DNA from 2 places in the Bacillus shivajii genome. Region 1 is predicted to be linked to the other one. Evidence: riboswitches for the same ligand, from Rfam matches in the RefSeq annotation. Region 1 holds a riboswitch; the other holds the start of a gene.
The links. A riboswitch is a leader RNA that binds a small molecule or an ion and turns the genes downstream of it on or off. The one in region 1 is predicted to bind thiamine pyrophosphate.
Positions count from the first base shown of each region.

Region 2: another riboswitch for thiamine pyrophosphate. It lies ahead of LGQ02_RS15390 (Ykof family thiamine-binding protein); the one in region 1 lies ahead of tenA (thiaminase II).

Region 1 is NZ_CP084703.1:786,213-794,403, forward strand. It holds gene LGQ02_RS03795 (alpha/beta hydrolase) at 1-611, opposite strand, end outside; gene pepF (oligoendopeptidase F) at 820-2,619, shown strand; TPP riboswitch at 2,825-2,928, shown strand; gene tenA (thiaminase II) at 3,277-3,951, shown strand; gene LGQ02_RS03810 (ABC transporter ATP-binding protein) at 3,944-4,720, shown strand; gene LGQ02_RS03815 (ABC transporter permease) at 4,717-5,469, shown strand; gene LGQ02_RS03820 (ABC transporter substrate-binding protein) at 5,466-6,455, shown strand; gene LGQ02_RS03825 (D-2-hydroxyacid dehydrogenase) at 6,698-7,639, shown strand; gene LGQ02_RS03830 (EAL domain-containing protein) at 7,823-8,191, shown strand, end outside.
Region 2 is NZ_CP084703.1:3,164,613-3,172,803, reverse strand. It holds gene ligD (non-homologous end-joining DNA ligase) at 1-113, opposite strand, end outside; gene yunB (sporulation protein YunB) at 277-1,140, shown strand; gene ku (non-homologous end joining protein Ku) at 1,424-2,326, opposite strand; gene LGQ02_RS15405 (energy-coupling factor transporter transmembrane component T family protein) at 2,522-3,301, opposite strand; gene LGQ02_RS15400 (ABC transporter ATP-binding protein) at 3,285-5,018, opposite strand; gene LGQ02_RS15395 (ECF transporter S component) at 4,999-5,604, opposite strand; gene LGQ02_RS15390 (Ykof family thiamine-binding protein) at 5,619-6,221, opposite strand; TPP riboswitch at 6,339-6,444, opposite strand; gene LGQ02_RS15385 (hypothetical protein) at 6,514-6,843, opposite strand; gene LGQ02_RS15380 (DUF4190 domain-containing protein) at 7,004-7,294, shown strand; gene LGQ02_RS15375 (sigma-w pathway protein ysdB) at 7,371-7,787, opposite strand.

The sequences.
Region 1 (8,191 bases):
AACATGTTTAACATGAGCACGCTCGCCGCAAGAAAAATAAAACTTAAAAATAGTGAGTGCTGAGGTAAACCCATTTCAATGAAGTTACCGCTTTTTCCTCTTAATAGTTGGTAGGATAAATACACCCCCAGTAATAAAAAAATGCTTAAAGCTATGAGGCATTCGACCTTCAATACCGTTTTCGTTGCGTTTTTCATTCGACTATTTCTCTTGTATTTACCATTCGTTTTGTCACGCAATTTTAGGATAGATACGACAGCACCTAATGCAAATAGAGAAAAAATCAAAGTGATGGACACAACACTTTGAGATGACATATTCGAAATATCGATCGATGCCCGTTTGTTCATAATTGGAATGGTAATCATGGCAACGATTGTAAAAAGTAAATAGAGATAGTCCATGCCTCTTATTCCACTTTTATATAGGGTTACGATGATATTGAAAAGTAGTGTAAATAGGAAACCCCCCCCGTAAATATTCCACATTTTATGATAATCATTTATGACTAAGTAAGCGATCCCAAGTAAAATTGACAAAATATTAGAAGCGACTAATGCCATTATGAAAAAATGTGCTTTTCTTTTTTCATATGTTTGGGAACTGTTCATGTTTGTTGCTCCTTCTAGAAAAATAAAATTTCTTTTGACTATTAATTTGTCACGTAAGTTGGATTCAATACGAGAAATTCTTCTTTAGATGAATTTATCGAAAATTCTTTCGATTATATTTTAATAGCGCCTGTTCTCCTTTATAATAGAAATAACCTTCGGAATCCGAAATAATCCAGGTTCAAAATATGAGAAAGGAATGATATGAATGGGGAAGACGTTAATGAGGTCTGAAGTTCCTATTGAACAAACATGGAACTTAGCGGACTTATTTGCAACAGAGGAAGCTTGGGAGAGTGAATTAAAGGCCATTGAAAGCGATATTGAAATGGTGACGAAATATAAAGGGAAACTTGGAGAGAGTGCAGTGGTACTGTTAGATTGTTTACAAGCAAAAGATGCACTGCAAGAACGTGTCATGCGTGTGATGACATACGCTCATCTTCGTCAATCTGGTGATGGGACAGATCCAAACAATCAAGCGAATTCCGCCCGAGTCGGCTCACTTATGTCCCAAGTCAATGCAAGTACATCATTTATCCGGTCTGAAATCCTTGAACTCGATGATCAAAAGATTGAAAATTACATAGAGCAAGAAGAAGGGTTGAAGGAGTATGAAAAAACATTGTCGGATTTATTGGAAATGAAGCCTCATAAGCTTAGTTCTGATGCAGAAGAAGTACTAGCCGCTTTTAGTGAAGTGATGAATGCACCTTATATGACTTATGAACGTAGCAAGACGTCAGACATGCAGTTTTCTTCTTTTACGACAGATGACGGTGAAGAACATCCGTTAACGTTTAATTCATTTCCTAATTACGAAGGCTCTTCAGATACAGAGCTACGTCGAAACGCGTATGACTCGTTTGTTGCGACACTAGAGCAGTATAAAAATACGTATGCTGCGACATATGCGACAGAAGTGAAAAAACAAGTCGTTGAAGCGCGCCTTAGAAACTATGATTCAGTTACAGATATGCTCCTTCATGAGCAACAAGTCACGAAAGAGATGTATCATAATCAGTTAGATACAATACAAACGGAGCTTGCGCCACATATGCGCCGTTATGCGAAGTTGAAAAAACGTGTTCTCGGGTTGGAACAAATGAAATTTAGTGATCTGAAAGCGCCACTTGATCCAGAATTTGAACCTGAAATTACGTATGAAGAAGCATCAAAGCTTGTCCTAGAATCACTTGAAGTGATGGGGCCTGAATATATGGAGATCATGAAGCAAGGAGTGCACAGTCGCTGGGTTGATCGTGCTGACAACGTCGGAAAGCGTTCTGGAGCGTTCTGCTCAAGTCCTTATGGTGTTCACCCGTATATTTTAATGACGTGGAGTGATTCGATGAGAAATGCGTTTACGCTTGCGCATGAACTAGGTCATGCCGGTCACTTCCGGTTAGCTGGTCGTTATCAAAACATCTCGAATACTCGTCCGTCTAGATATTTTATAGAAGCCCCGTCAACAATGAATGAGATGTTATTAAGCCAGCACATCTTAGCGAAGCCAAATGATGATCGAATGCGCCGGTGGGTCATTCTCCAGTCCTTAGGAACGTATTATCACAACTTTGTCACTCATATTTTAGAAGGCGAGCTTCAACGTCGTGTGTACGACTTAGCAGACGAAGGAACGCCAATTACGGCTAAACTTCTATGTGAGCAAAAAAAGGAGTTGTTGTCGCAATTTTGGGGCGATGCGGTTGAAATCGATGACGGGGCAGGGTTAACGTGGATGCGCCAGCCTCATTATTATATGGGACTATATCCATATACGTACTCTGCAGGGTTAACCGCCTCAACAGCAGCCGCGCAAACGATCAAGGAAGAAGGGCAACCGGCTGTTGATCGATGGATTTCTGCTTTAAAAGCTGGAGGAACGTTAAAACCACTCGAGCTTATGCAGCTAGCTGGCGTCGATATGTCAACACCTGATCCGATTAAAAAAGCCGTAGCTTACGTCGGTACCTTAGTCGATGAGCTGGAAAGAAGTTTTGAATAAATAAGAAATTCTATTTATAACCGTTAAACCCTCTACAGGTCCTCTAGTTGATTCCATAAAATTTCCAGGTGCCTGGCACCTGGAAGCATCTAGAAATTAATGGTTATACTTTTTGGGGGACTGTCATATATTTTCTTCAGTTGTTGATTAAACCATATAAGTATGGTACAAATATTCATAGATTAATGATTTCGAAAATTAAATAGAATCACTCTAGGGGTGCTTATCGAAGCTGAGAGAGACGACAGGTCTTAACCCTTTTAACCTGATCTAGTTCGTACTAGCGTAGGGAAGAAGTGTAATATGATAAATGAATGACGTGTATTTTTTTCAATATACGTGCAAAAATTTATTAAGTTTTTTAACCACTTCTTGCTATAGGAGTGGTTTTATTTTTTGTCACACTTTAAGAATTTTTAACTTTGCTAAAGGATTAAAGTAACTGCTCCTGCGTTTACTCGTCGCAGGTCGGAGTTATTTCGACGAAGCTGTTGCTTTGTGCTCCTGCGGTTACTCGTCGCAACTCGAAGTTTAATCAATGGAGTTATGCTTGTGGCAACTAAGGCTGTCGCCATTAGGACTTGGCGATAAGCCAAGTTTTGTTTATGATGTTTTAACGATAGTTAGAGTCATTAAAAAATAAAGGAGTGAAAAAGCATGAAATTTAGTGAACGATTACACGAAAACTTGAAACCGATTTGGCGTAAAAACCATGCCCACCCATTTGTGCAAGGGATTGGGGAAGGAACGTTAGAAAAGGACAAATTCCGATTTTTTATGATCCAAGATTATCTTTATTTAATTGACTATGCGAAACTATTTGCAATTGGTGCAATGAAGGCAAAAGATGTTGAGACGATGGGGAAGTTTGCTAACTTGTTAGATTCAACTCTAAACGAGGAAATGTCTTTGCATCGAGAGTACGCAAAAAAGTTTGGAATTAGTGAAGAAGAGCTCGAAACAGCAAAACCAGCTCCAACAACGCTTGCATATACACACTACATGTTACATGTCGGTCAAAATGGAGGCTTAGCCGAACTTGTCGCCGCTCTTTTGCCTTGTATGTGGAGCTACTGGGAAATCGGTAAAGAGTTGAATGAAAAGCCTGGAGCAAGTGAGCATGAATTTTACGGAGGGTGGATTCAAATGTATAGCTCTGACGAATTTGGTCAGCTGGCAACATGGTGCATTGATTTACTTGACGAGTTGACCGCAGGAAAGCCAGAAGAAGAGCTTGTAAAACTAGAGGAAATCTTCTTAAATACAACACGGTTTGAGTATATGTTTTGGGATATGTCTTATCGTCAAGAGATGTGGCCAACAGATGAGTGAACCAGTATTACAGTTTGAAGGTGTCAGCTTTCACTATGCAAAGGACAAAGGGCAGGACGTTACATTAATCATTGATAGCCTTCAACTCGACGTAAAGCCTGGTGAGTTTGTAAGCATCGTTGGCCCGAGTGGATCAGGAAAAAGTACATTGTTTAAATTAATTACCGGCTTAGAACAACCTACTGCTGGTAATATATTGATCAACGGTGAGGTGTTTGAGGATCGACTCGGTCATGTTGGGTATATGCCTCAACAAGATTTGCTCATGCCTTGGCGAACGATTATTGATAACGCATCTTTGCCACTAGAATTAAAAGGGGTAAAGAAACGCCAAGCTCATGAACAGGTAAGAGGCCTTTTAGAAGAGTTTGGTTTGAAAGGTACCGAAAACAAATATCCGGGTGATTTATCTGGAGGTATGAAACAAAGAGTCTCTTTTTTACGGACGATTTTAAGTGGTTCTAATGTCTTGCTTTTAGATGAGCCATTTAGTGCCTTAGATGCGATAACTAGGATATCCATGCAAGAATGGTTATTAGAGCAATGGAAAAAGTGGCAAAAAACGGTTTTATTCATTACCCATGATGTAGATGAAGCGTTATTTTTATCAGACCGAGTGTTCATTCTTACAGAAACACCTGTTCAGCAACTTCAAGAGGTTTACGTTCCGACAAAGCGCCCAAGATCGATTCATGATTTAAGTGAACCATCTGTTGTTGAATTGAAACATTATTTACTAGATCAACTACGACCGAGGTTGAAAGCATGAGGAATTGGAAGGATTATAGTGTCTCATTCATTCTTGTGGCTATTATTCTAATTATTTGGGAGTTGGGCGCGAGATTGCTGGATATGGCTTATATATTACCAGCACCAACCCAAATCATGTTGAAGCTCTGGGAATTAAGGGATCCGTTATTTTTTGTCCATTTACCTGCAACGTTGACGATTATTGTTGTCGGTCTTTTCATATCAATTGTATTGGGTGTTGGCTTAGCGATTTGGATGAACCTTAGTAAAGCCGCAGAAAAAGCCTTTTACCCGATTATAATCTCATCACAAACGATTCCTGTGATTGCTTTGGCACCGATCTTTGTTTTATGGTTCGGTTACTCGATTTGGAGTAAAGTTATTGTCACAGTTCTTATTACATTTTTTCCGATTACAGTAAATACTTTTGATGGGTTACGCTCAAGCAGTAAAGAATTAAAAGAACTTCTGTTAACAATGGGAGCAAAGAAGAAAGATATTTTCTTAAAACTTTATATTCCATCGGCACTTCCACATTTTTACTCAGGATTAAAAGTTGCTGTAACACTGAGTGTTATCGGTGCGGCGATCGGAGAATGGTTAGGCGCACAAGCTGGTTTAGGCTATTTTAGTCGAAGAATGATGACACAGTTTGATGGAGCAGGCGTTTTTGCGCCAATCGTATTATTATCAGCAATTGGAATTAGTTTATTTTTACTTGTCGTTTTACTAGAAAAGATTACATTAAAATGGAGGAAAACAGGATGAAGAAATGGTTATTAAGTAGTTTTATTGTCGCGGTTATCGCTACTCTTGCGGCGTGTGGAGGAAATGAAGCGGATGAAGAAATAACAGAAATTGACCTTATGCTCGATTGGTACCCAAACGCTGTACATAGCTATTTATATGTGGCAAAGGCACACGGTTATTTTGAAGAAGAAGGTGTGAAAGTAAATATTCAGTTTCCGGCAAACCCGACAGACCCTATTAATCTCGCAGCAGCAGGAAGAGTGACGCTGGGGATTTCCTATCAACCAGATGTTGTTATGGCTCGCGCTAACCAAGATGTGCCGGTGAAATCAGTTGGAGCAGTTGTTCGTTCTCCTTTAAATCATATCGTTTATTTAGATGATGAAGGAATTGAGTCGCCGAAAGATTTAACTGGTTTACAAATCGGATATCCTGGAATTCCATTAAACGAACCACTTCTAAAAACAATGCTTCAAAATGATGGGGGAAACTTTGAAGAATTACAAATGGTTGATGTTGGTTTTGAGTTAGGTTCATCAATTGTAAGTGGGAATGTTGATGCTGTGATTGGAGCATATATTAATCATGAAGTACCAGTATTAAGACATGAAGGGTATGAGCCCAACTACTTTAATCCAGTAGATTATGGGGTTCCGAGTTTTTATGAATTGGTTTTCGTAACGAATGACCAAACGTGGGAAGAGCAGCAAGATGTGATTGAAGCGTTTTGGCGTGGGGCAACGAAAGGATATGAATTTATGAAAAACCATCCGGAAGAAGCTCTAGAAGTGTTATTAAGTAACCAAGACGAAGCGAACTTCCCTTTAATTGAAGAAGTTGAGCAGCAAAGTCTCGAAATATTATTGCCAAAAATGGCGTCTGAGGAAGGGTTCGGTAGTCAGGATGAAGCGGTGTGGCAAGAAACAATTGATTGGATGAAAGAATTCGGATTAATTGAAGAGGAACCATCTATCGATGATATTTTCGTAGATATTGTTAAATAACTTTTTGAGGGCCTCTCCCCGGTGCAGGAAAGCTTTCATGTGCTGGGGGGAGGCGTTTTTATTAATGTAAGAGAATGCTAATGCAACTTTTGTGAAATAATTTTATCCTCCTTCACTTTTTACCCTACTCGAAACATATTCACCATCTGTTAACCACTAAACCCTTGACGTAATCCGTTCCTATTTTGAAAAAAAATGATAGAAAAGGTAGGATTATATATATAAGGAGGGAAGGTGTGACCATGAAAATTAATAAAATATTATTTGCAAGCCCTATGTATAGGGAAATAGAAGAGATGTTTAAAAAACAAGACGTTGATCAAACGAAACAGTTTCGTTTTCGTCATCCGGAGGAAGTAAGCGAAGAAGATTATTTATGGGCTGATGCTTTTGTGGCGTTTAAACGTCCAGATAACTTTACATTTGGAAACATAAAGTGGGTCCACTCTTTCGGAGCGGGAGTCGATAAAATTCTGAAAGACGTCGAATGGAAAGATGATGTTGTTTTAACAAGGACGGTATGTTCTTTCGGGCAAAAAATCAGTGAATACTGCTTAAGTTATATTTTAAGAGATTTACAAAATCACGACCGTTATGAAGATTTGCAGAAGCAGAAAGAGTGGAGAGCAGAAGCTCCGTCTCCATTGTATGAAAGACAAGTGACTGTGTACGGTACAGGGGTTATTGGACAGGAAGTCGCAAAAACGTTATCCTCTTTCGGGATGAAAGTATACGGAGTTTCTCTTAGCGGGAAACAAAAAAAGCATTTTAAAGACGTTTTTTCATCAGAGAATGGATCTCATGATGTTTTAGCAGAAGCAGACTATGTGATTAATACGATGCCACTGACGGAAAAAACTCGTGGGATGTTTGATAAAGCATTGTTTAATCAAAGCTCTAATGCTGTTTTTATTAATGTTGGTCGTGGTGAATCTGTTGATAATCGGGCTTTATTAGAAGCGTTGGATGATGGCAAGGTAAGAAAGGCCATTTTAGACGTGTTTCAAGAGGAGCCACTTCCAGAGAACGATCCGTTTTGGACGCACCCAAACGTTGTCGTTACACCACATATTTCAGCTGTGACAACGCCTGAAGAGGGTGTCGATTGCTTCATTGATACATTACATAAGATTGAAAATAATCTTTTACTTTCAAATCAAGTCGACCTAAATAAAGGGTTTTAATAAAAAGGGGGTCAGGTAACTGGCCCCCTTTTTCAACCTTCATTCTTCATTGCCTCGTTTCTAAGACCCATAAAGCTGGATTTTCCTCTGTTTACTTTTATTGTATAGTACTTTTATAATAGTGTTAAAGTGCTTGTCGTATGACGTCTTAGTAGAATACATCAGTAAATAAGGGGTAGTCATGTGAATAAAGAATTAGATATCCTTAATCAGCGTAACCGAATGATGGTGACCCTTCTTTGGTTATTATTAATGTTTACAGTAGTTACAAATATTATCTTACTAGAGTATGATCCAACCATTATTAATGCTCTTATTTTTATTGCTATATTAGGGATCCCCGTGTGCACAATTTTAACTTGGATGACATATAAACGAATATATATCGAAAGTACGATGTATTTTGTTACGTTAACGGTTCTTTTAATCTTATTTATTCTCAATTTTGTCGATAAGCATCCTATTAACTTATTTGTTTTGCTATTAGCTCCAATATTAAGTATGTTTTATAGACAATGGAAGAATATTTTACTTTCAATAATTGGTTCCTTC
Region 2 (8,191 bases), 2.1 Mb from region 1:
CAGTAGGTAAGGATTCGAACCCCATCCCATTTAATTTGGTACACCCAGTGTTTTCCTTCGGGAATTTCCTCTTGCTTGATTGGTTCAAACGGGATGATAGGTTTGATATTCATTGAATGGTCCTCCATGTTACATAAGATGTTTATAGTATCTCGGCTCGTTATAAAAATATGAGTGATAAAAGGCTTCATCTAATTTTTGTCCAAAAAATCAATGAGGAAATGAAAGTAGCTGTCCTTCTTTGCATATAGATTTAGAGAAGGGGGAGGGACCAGCATGAAAAAAGCACCGATGTTTCGAATCAAAAAAAGAAAAAGAGGGCCGCTGCCCTTTCGCTATGTCTTTTTAATATCATTATTAGTATTTTCGTTATTGACCGTCCAAGGGTTGATTATTATTGAACAAGGTATAAGGCCGACGTTAATGGCCATTGCAAAGACGGAAACGCAACGAATTGGAACGCTGGCTATTAATGATGCACTGTCAAAAAAAATTATTGATGATATGGATATGAATGAACTCGTTGAGTTTCAATATGATGCAAATGGAAACTTACAAACATTTCAAGTGAATACAGCACTATCAAATAAAATCATGCGAGATACAGTTAAGCGAGTTCAAGATTTTTTAAATGATATTGAGCATGGAAGGGTGCAAGATTACAGTCTGCCAACAGATGTAGATTTGGAACGGGAAGGAGCGACATTTGCTGAAGATGGGATCATCCATACGATACCGCTCGGTCAAGCTACAAATAATGCATTACTTGCGCATTTAGGTCCACGTGTACCGATTCGTTTGTCAGCGATTGGTGATGTAAAAGCAGACGTGAAAGAAGAATATGTAAACTTAGGGATTAATAATACGTATATTAGTATTTCTGTAGAAATTGAAGCAGATGTTAAAGTCGTTATTCCGTTTGCGACAGATGAAGAGGTTGTCCAAACATCGATTCCAATCGTTACTGTCTGGTTATCTGGTGAGGTTCCGCAGTTTTATAGTAGTGGCGGGAGTTCTGGTATGGCTCCGGCAATTATTACCCCAGATTCTGAAAACGACGGGATACAAGGGTTTGATAATCCTGAAGTTGGAGGATTTGACGTAGGTGAAGGGTTTGAAAGCGGAGGACTTGACAACTAACAATTTTGTGTGGAATGACAAAGTGCCGTATCACAGTTTTGTGGTGCGGTATTGATTTTTAGAACAAATGTTGATGGATAAGGAATGTCCGATTAAAAGCGAGTGAGGTAATTTACCTTGGTATTGATGACGTTGGGAAGGAAAATCGAGCGAGGAAGGAATCAAATCCGGAAATTGATGCCTGGGCCGAGGAACATCATTCATTTTTATTAAGGAATAAAAAAACGAGGCTCTCACCATACTGGGAACAGCCTCGACAATGAATTTAGTTGGATCATCATAGTTATTTTGCTTGTTTTGTTGGCTTTTTCGTTGATTTTGCTTTTGTTGTTTTTGCTTTTGTTGTTTTTGATGTCGTTTTTTTCGTCGTCGTCTTTTTCTTTGCTGTTGAGCGTTTTGTTGTTTTCTTTTTTGCATTGTCCGGCTTTGTTTTTTCGATACTTTTTTCGAGTGCTTCCATTAAGTCAATGACATTTGATTGCTCTTGTTTTGTCACGCCTTCGTCTTCTTCAACTTTTTCCTGTATAAGTTGCAATAGCTCTAGTCGGTAATCATCAGTATATTTCGTTGCGTCGAATTCTGCTGTTAAATGATCGACTAATGTTTTCGCGGTTTCTAGTTCTTTTTCTTGAATGTTTGTTTCATCAGGCACATTCGGTACGTTTTTTACATCACGGACTTCATCAGGGAAATGGAGTGTCTCCATAATTAACGTGTTTTCATACACACGGATTGCTGCAAGATTTTCTTTTGAGCGGATCGTGATTTTCGCAAGTCCAATCTTTCCGGTATCTTGAAGTGATTTTCTAAGTAATGCATATGCTTTCGAACCGCCTTCGTTTGGACTTAAATAATAAGATCGGTCAAAATAAATCGGATCAATTTCTTTTAACTCAACAAAATCGAGAATCTCAACGGCTTTATCTTCTTGTTCCTTTTTTAGTTTATTAAGCTCATCGTCATCAAGTACAACGTACTTCCCCTCAGTGTATTCATACGCTTTTACAATATCGTCATTTGATATTTCCTTGCCACACTCAGAGCACGTTTTTTCATATTTAATTGGGGCGTGGCAGTCTTTGTGTAAGTTTCGTAACTTCACGTCTTTATTTTCAGTAGCCGCATGTAATTTAATTGGGATGTTTACAAGGCCAAAGGAAATCGAACCTTTCCAGATCGTATGCATCGTTCATAATCCTCCTTAACCGTCTTTTTCTTAGTATGTTCAAGGGAGGCTGGCTAAACGGAACCAAATAATCCCAGGTGTCTGGTACATGGTATTATTTGGTAACAGGCGAGGTTAGTGAAGTGACAAAAATCCCCAGGTGCCTGGCACCTGGGGATAAATGGGGATTGCTAGGCTATGCAATGCCTACTTCCTTTAAAATTTTCTTCCAAATACATTTAAGTGTCCGAGTTGATATGATACATAGACTGCACCGAACAGGACGATCACAAAGCCTGAGAGAAACACCCAGTCACGTTTTTTAACGGTTAGTTTATAGTAGTGTGTGCGATCTGTTGAACCGGTGAAACCTTTTGATTCCATTGCGATTGCGACTCGTTCTGCTTTTCGAATCGCATTAGCGAGTAATGGAATGGCATAGCGCCTTATTTGATAAACTTTCTCCTTAATACCACGTGCTCTGCCAACCCCGCGAATACGATGGGCTTGCCGAAGAATTTCTAGTTCGTGCTTAAACGTTGGCAAGAATCGATAACCTGCTAGGATCCCATACGTAAATTTAGGTGGGAGTTTACATTGCTGCATTAGACTAAGCATGAACTTCGTAGAATCTGTTGTTAGTACAAACATGAGTGAAAGCGCAACTAAGCATAATGAACGAAGTCCAAGACTTATAGCGACCATCAAGTTTTGATAGTCGACTTCGAACCACCAAAACGCCAAAATTACTTCACCACCGGAAAAAGAATCCCCCGTGTATAATGCAGTCATCCATGCAAAACCAAGTGAAAGTAAAACAAAAGGTGTGAAGATCATAAGCCACTTCTTAAAGGGGATATTACTTAATAAGAATGTCATGGTAATCGTAAATAATAAATAAATAGCAGGGGTGACAGGATCGAAAATAAATGCTAACAATAATCCCGGAATAAAAATAGTGAAGGCTTTCACCGATGGATTAATGGATTCTAACATGTTCTCGATCCACTCCTTTCGAACGAGCTTCTCGTTTTACGTTGTTGAGTTCATTTTTTAACCGAATGCGGTATGGCAATCGCAAATGTGCTTTTGCAATGAGATCGTCATTTTCCCAAAGTTTGTTTTGGGCCCCTTGAAAGGAAACCTCTCCTTTATGGAGAACGATGACACGCTCACAATATCGATCAACTAATTCCATATCATGCGTTACAAAAACAATTGTTGTTCCTTGTTCACGCAAAGAATTGATCATGATCATGAGTTCTTCTGTCGTTTTTGCATCTTGACCGAAAGTCGGTTCATCGAAAAGCAATATTTTAGGCGTCTCATCAAGCATTGTTGCAACACTTAAACGACGCTTTTGCCCTCCACTTAACGCGAAAGGATTGCTCCACATCTTACCTTCTAATCGAAATCGTGATAGTAAATGTGTAACTTTTTCTCTAATATCGTGCTCTTTATCACGATTTAACTTCATACCAAATGCAAGTTCATCATAAACGGTGTCCGTTATAAATTGATGTTCAGGGTTTTGGAACACAAACCCAAGATTTTTTCGTAACTCATGTTCAGACCACTTTTTAAAGTCTTTACCAAGTAACGATCGTGAGCCAGTAGTTGGTGTTAAAATCCCAGCCAATATTTGTAAAAGTGTTGATTTACCTGCTCCGTTTTCACCGACGATGCCGATAAATTCGCCTTCATGAAAATCAATATCTATGTCCCGTAACACTTGTTGCTTTTTTTTCCTTGAATACGAAACATCTTTCAATGAAAGGATTGGGGAACTTTCTTTAATGGTAGGTTTGGACGGACTTACGTATAAGTTGAAACCTTTATTTTTCTCAGCAAAAAATAAAGCAAGTTCTCTTTCCGATAAAGGGCAATAGTTTTCATCAAAAGCAAATGGCTGACCATGCTTTAAGTACGTTTCGACCACTTTCGGTAAATGAACTCCTTCTTTTAGGAGCAAATCTGCATTTTTGTAAAAGATCGAGCCAGGCTCTCCTTCTGCAATTTTTTCCCCTTGATGACTTAGGCATATGACACGATCAGTAAATGATAGCCAGTCGTCAAGCTGGTGTTCAATAATGAGAACGGCTAAATGATGATTTACTTTTAATTGACCGATCAAATCAATAAACCCTTTACGTGAATAGGGGTCTAAGTTTGCTGTCGGTTCGTCTAAAATGATTAATTCCGGTTCTAAAAGAAGGACAGAAGCAAGAGCAACCTTTTGTTTTTGTCCACCGGAAAGTTCATGGATTGGCCTTTTTAGTAATGATTCAATCCCCACTTGACGTACGATCTTCTCAATGCGTGGCTTCATTTCTTCACGAGGAACTTGGATGTTTTCCATTGTGAAGGCAAGTTCGTTTTCGACAGTTACCATACAAAATTGGCTTTCAGGATCTTGGAAGACCACACCGATTCTCTTATTTAATACACCTTTTTCAAATGACTCAATGTTTTCTCCTTTATAATAAATACTCCCTTTTTTCCAACCTTCTACAGCATCTGGATATAATCCATTCAAACAAAGGGCTAGCGTGCTTTTTCCTGAGCCACTTGGTCCCATTAGGAGAACCGTTTCATTTCTTTCGATTCGTAAATTCATATTTTTAATCGTCGGATTTTTTTGAGAGTCATAATCAAAAGAGAAGTCCTCTACAGAAATGAGAGGACTTTCTTTATTAAGATGCTTTGTTTTCACGTTGTGCTTTCCACTCCTTCCCAAGAGCATAGCTTCGTAGTACACCGGTATTGGCAAGTTGATCGCTAATGTATTTACCTAATAAACCAGCTAGAAGTGCACCACTAATGAGACGGACAATAAACATCGCTGTTACAAGTTCAGTAGATAATGCAGCAAAACCTGAGATATACCATCCCCATACAAAGCTGAAAATAGCCGCAGACATTCCGGCTAAAACGAGAACTTTTGTTGTGTAGTTTTGCCATTTTGTTGCAGCGAACACGGCTTCGGCACCTAGTCCTTGGATAATTCCTGTGATAATCAGTCGCGGTCCTGCAGGGCTTCCGATTAATACTTGAATCGTAGCAGCAATTGTCTCTGAGATAAGTGCAGCTCCTGGTTTTCGAATAATATAAGCTGTAATGATCGAAACGATGAACCAAATCCCAAAAATCACTTCGTAGCCAAATGGACCAAGGCCAAATGGAGTTAACACATTTCTTAAGCCTTGACCGAAAAAGTAAAAAAGGAGATAAATAACTCCGAAGACGACACCTAATATCGACATAAGGACAATTTCACGTAAATTCCATTTACTCGTCATGACACTTGTCCCCCTTATTTATCTTTCTTTGATGGACTGTTCGCTGAAATTGCTGTTGTCATCGTCACATGGCTACGTTCATCTGTTTTCGAAGCATTGACAAACGCTTCTTCTAACGTTTTAAAAACATCATTTGCATCACCGTCAAGGCGTGAAGCGTAATGAACACCTTTTGTAAATGTCCCGTGCTCCTTAGCAATACCAATCTGGTCTGCAATGACTTGCATATAATTTTCGTTATTCATCGGATAGAGGGCAAATTGCGAAGCTACTTCTATATTTTCTTGTTGAGATGCTTCTTCGTTTAACCTGACATCATCTTCTGACATGTACGTATCTCCATCAGAGTCACCAGGACAACCAATTGAAAATGTTCCATTGAAGACAACGTGTACACCCGTTTTTGCAGCATGAACATAAATCGCTTTTGTTACATCAAAAACATGTTCACTTCTTCCGCGAATACATGTACTTACATCATCTGTTTTCATCCATACTTTGCTCGTATCAACTTCCGTTAGCGCTCCTTTAATGACATCAACAAATCTGTCGGTCATTGGATAAACGGAAAAACGACATCCAACAATTCTACTAGTTCCACAACTTAATCCTTGCATGAAAATATTCCTCCTTGAAAATATGTTCAACATCGTTCCGTATTTTCGCTTAAAGGGCAATAAAAAAACTGCACTTCCACAAGGAAATGCAGTGATAGTCAAACGTATCATATTCATATGACGTCACTGGCACTTCCCCACGCTAGTATTATCTAGTTCGGGTTCAAAGGGTTAACAGGAATTTCACCTGTCTCTCAGCGTTATAGCACCCCTAGTGCGAATTACGGTTATAATGTTGTTATTTATATTCTAACGATAAAAAACTTGTTTTGTAAAGTCATTGATTTTAATCTTAATGTAAGTGACGTTCATATGCAAAGTAAGAATAAGCTCTATACCCAAGAGAGAGGAGAATAAGCGCTATAAATCCCCACCTAACTGGCGAATCGATGAAAAATAAAAGAGGTAAAAAAATGAGTGCTAAAACGGAAAAAACGTTCGAGGCTGTGCCATTCACTGGTGTGTTATCCACAAGTAGTGTAGACATACCTTTAATTTTCTTAACAAAACAATTGTGACAGTACGGGACGACCGCTAGAAAAACTGTTGCCACAACGAGATCAGTACGATACGTCAATTTTTTTGCACAATGATCACAGCTGATTGATTTATGAGTATTCATTTCTTCCTCCTATATCAGAATCATTCAATCGGTACTGACTATAACTTTTATTTGCTGTAGTGCATATCATTGCAACGCTTGTATATGTATGAAATGATGCAAGAAAAGATCATTTTTCACTTAATCATTCAATTAAGTTTGAGAAGAAAGGGGCCTGAAGGTGACTGGCTTTCAAGTAGGAAAAATAGAAAAAAATAATACAAAGGCTGTCGTTTCTTTAGTAGTTGGAATCATTGCTCTTTTGTTCATCGTTTTTGTTTGGATCGGAATGATATTAGGCCTTTTAGGCATGATATTAGGTGTTATCGCTCTGCTTGAGACGAAAAAGACCGCTCAGAAAGGAAAGTATATAGCGATTGCCGGAGTTGTATGTAATTTATTAGCAATTATTTTGCCTATCATTATCATCTTTGTTATCTTTAATATTTATATGAACCCATCAGTAACATGACAAAAAAGGGCTGGATCGTATCAAGTTTTCTCGATATCCTGATTGATCTTTTACAGCTTGATAGGGTAGCCCTTGTTTATTCTTTTAATGAAAGTCGTTCCTCATTTTTCATCTTCTTTAGTAAATCGCTGATCGGACGTTTCCATTCGATTTTTGCTTTTGGATAACGGATTAATATTTCTTTTTCAATAAATTTAAAGTCATTTTTCGTGAGTCCTTTCAACCGATCATTATCCTCTGTCCAGATCATAATCGATGTAACTTCAAATGACTCATCAGTTGTTCCAAGGAATTTCTCTCCTTCAAACATGACCGTTCCGTATGTGAACAGTAAATTTTTTCGTACATTACTAGGCTCATCAAGCAAATAAAACTCACCATTACGATGGGCTGATTCGAGCTTCCTGCGTGGGTCAAGCCAATATTTAATGGCACTGTATATAATGATCCCTATGGCTATTAGAAGGAACAATCGAAATAAGATCACAGTCATTGTTATCTCTCCTTATGTGGCATTTGTTGATCCTTTTATGTGCACACTATTTTACTACTCTCAATCAATTAGTTACTAGTCATTATATTCCCTTTTTTGTATCATTAAAATCTAAATAAAGTCCACTTATTATATATTTACGAGTCATTTGTGATATGGTTTCAAAATGAAACTTTTTCTTTGTTATAATAATGGATGGATTTTTTCAAATGAATCAATTTCATAACTCAAAATATGATGCGAAATTTCGAATGATGAGTGTGAACTTCACTTCAGACGGACGCTTTCCCGAGGGCTTGTCTTCAGCTAACTTAGGCTCAACAAATCTTCGCCTAAGTGGATCTTCAGACTGCGCTGATCCTCCGGGAGTCGCCGCCTTTTGTTACGTTCACTTCTAAAGAAAA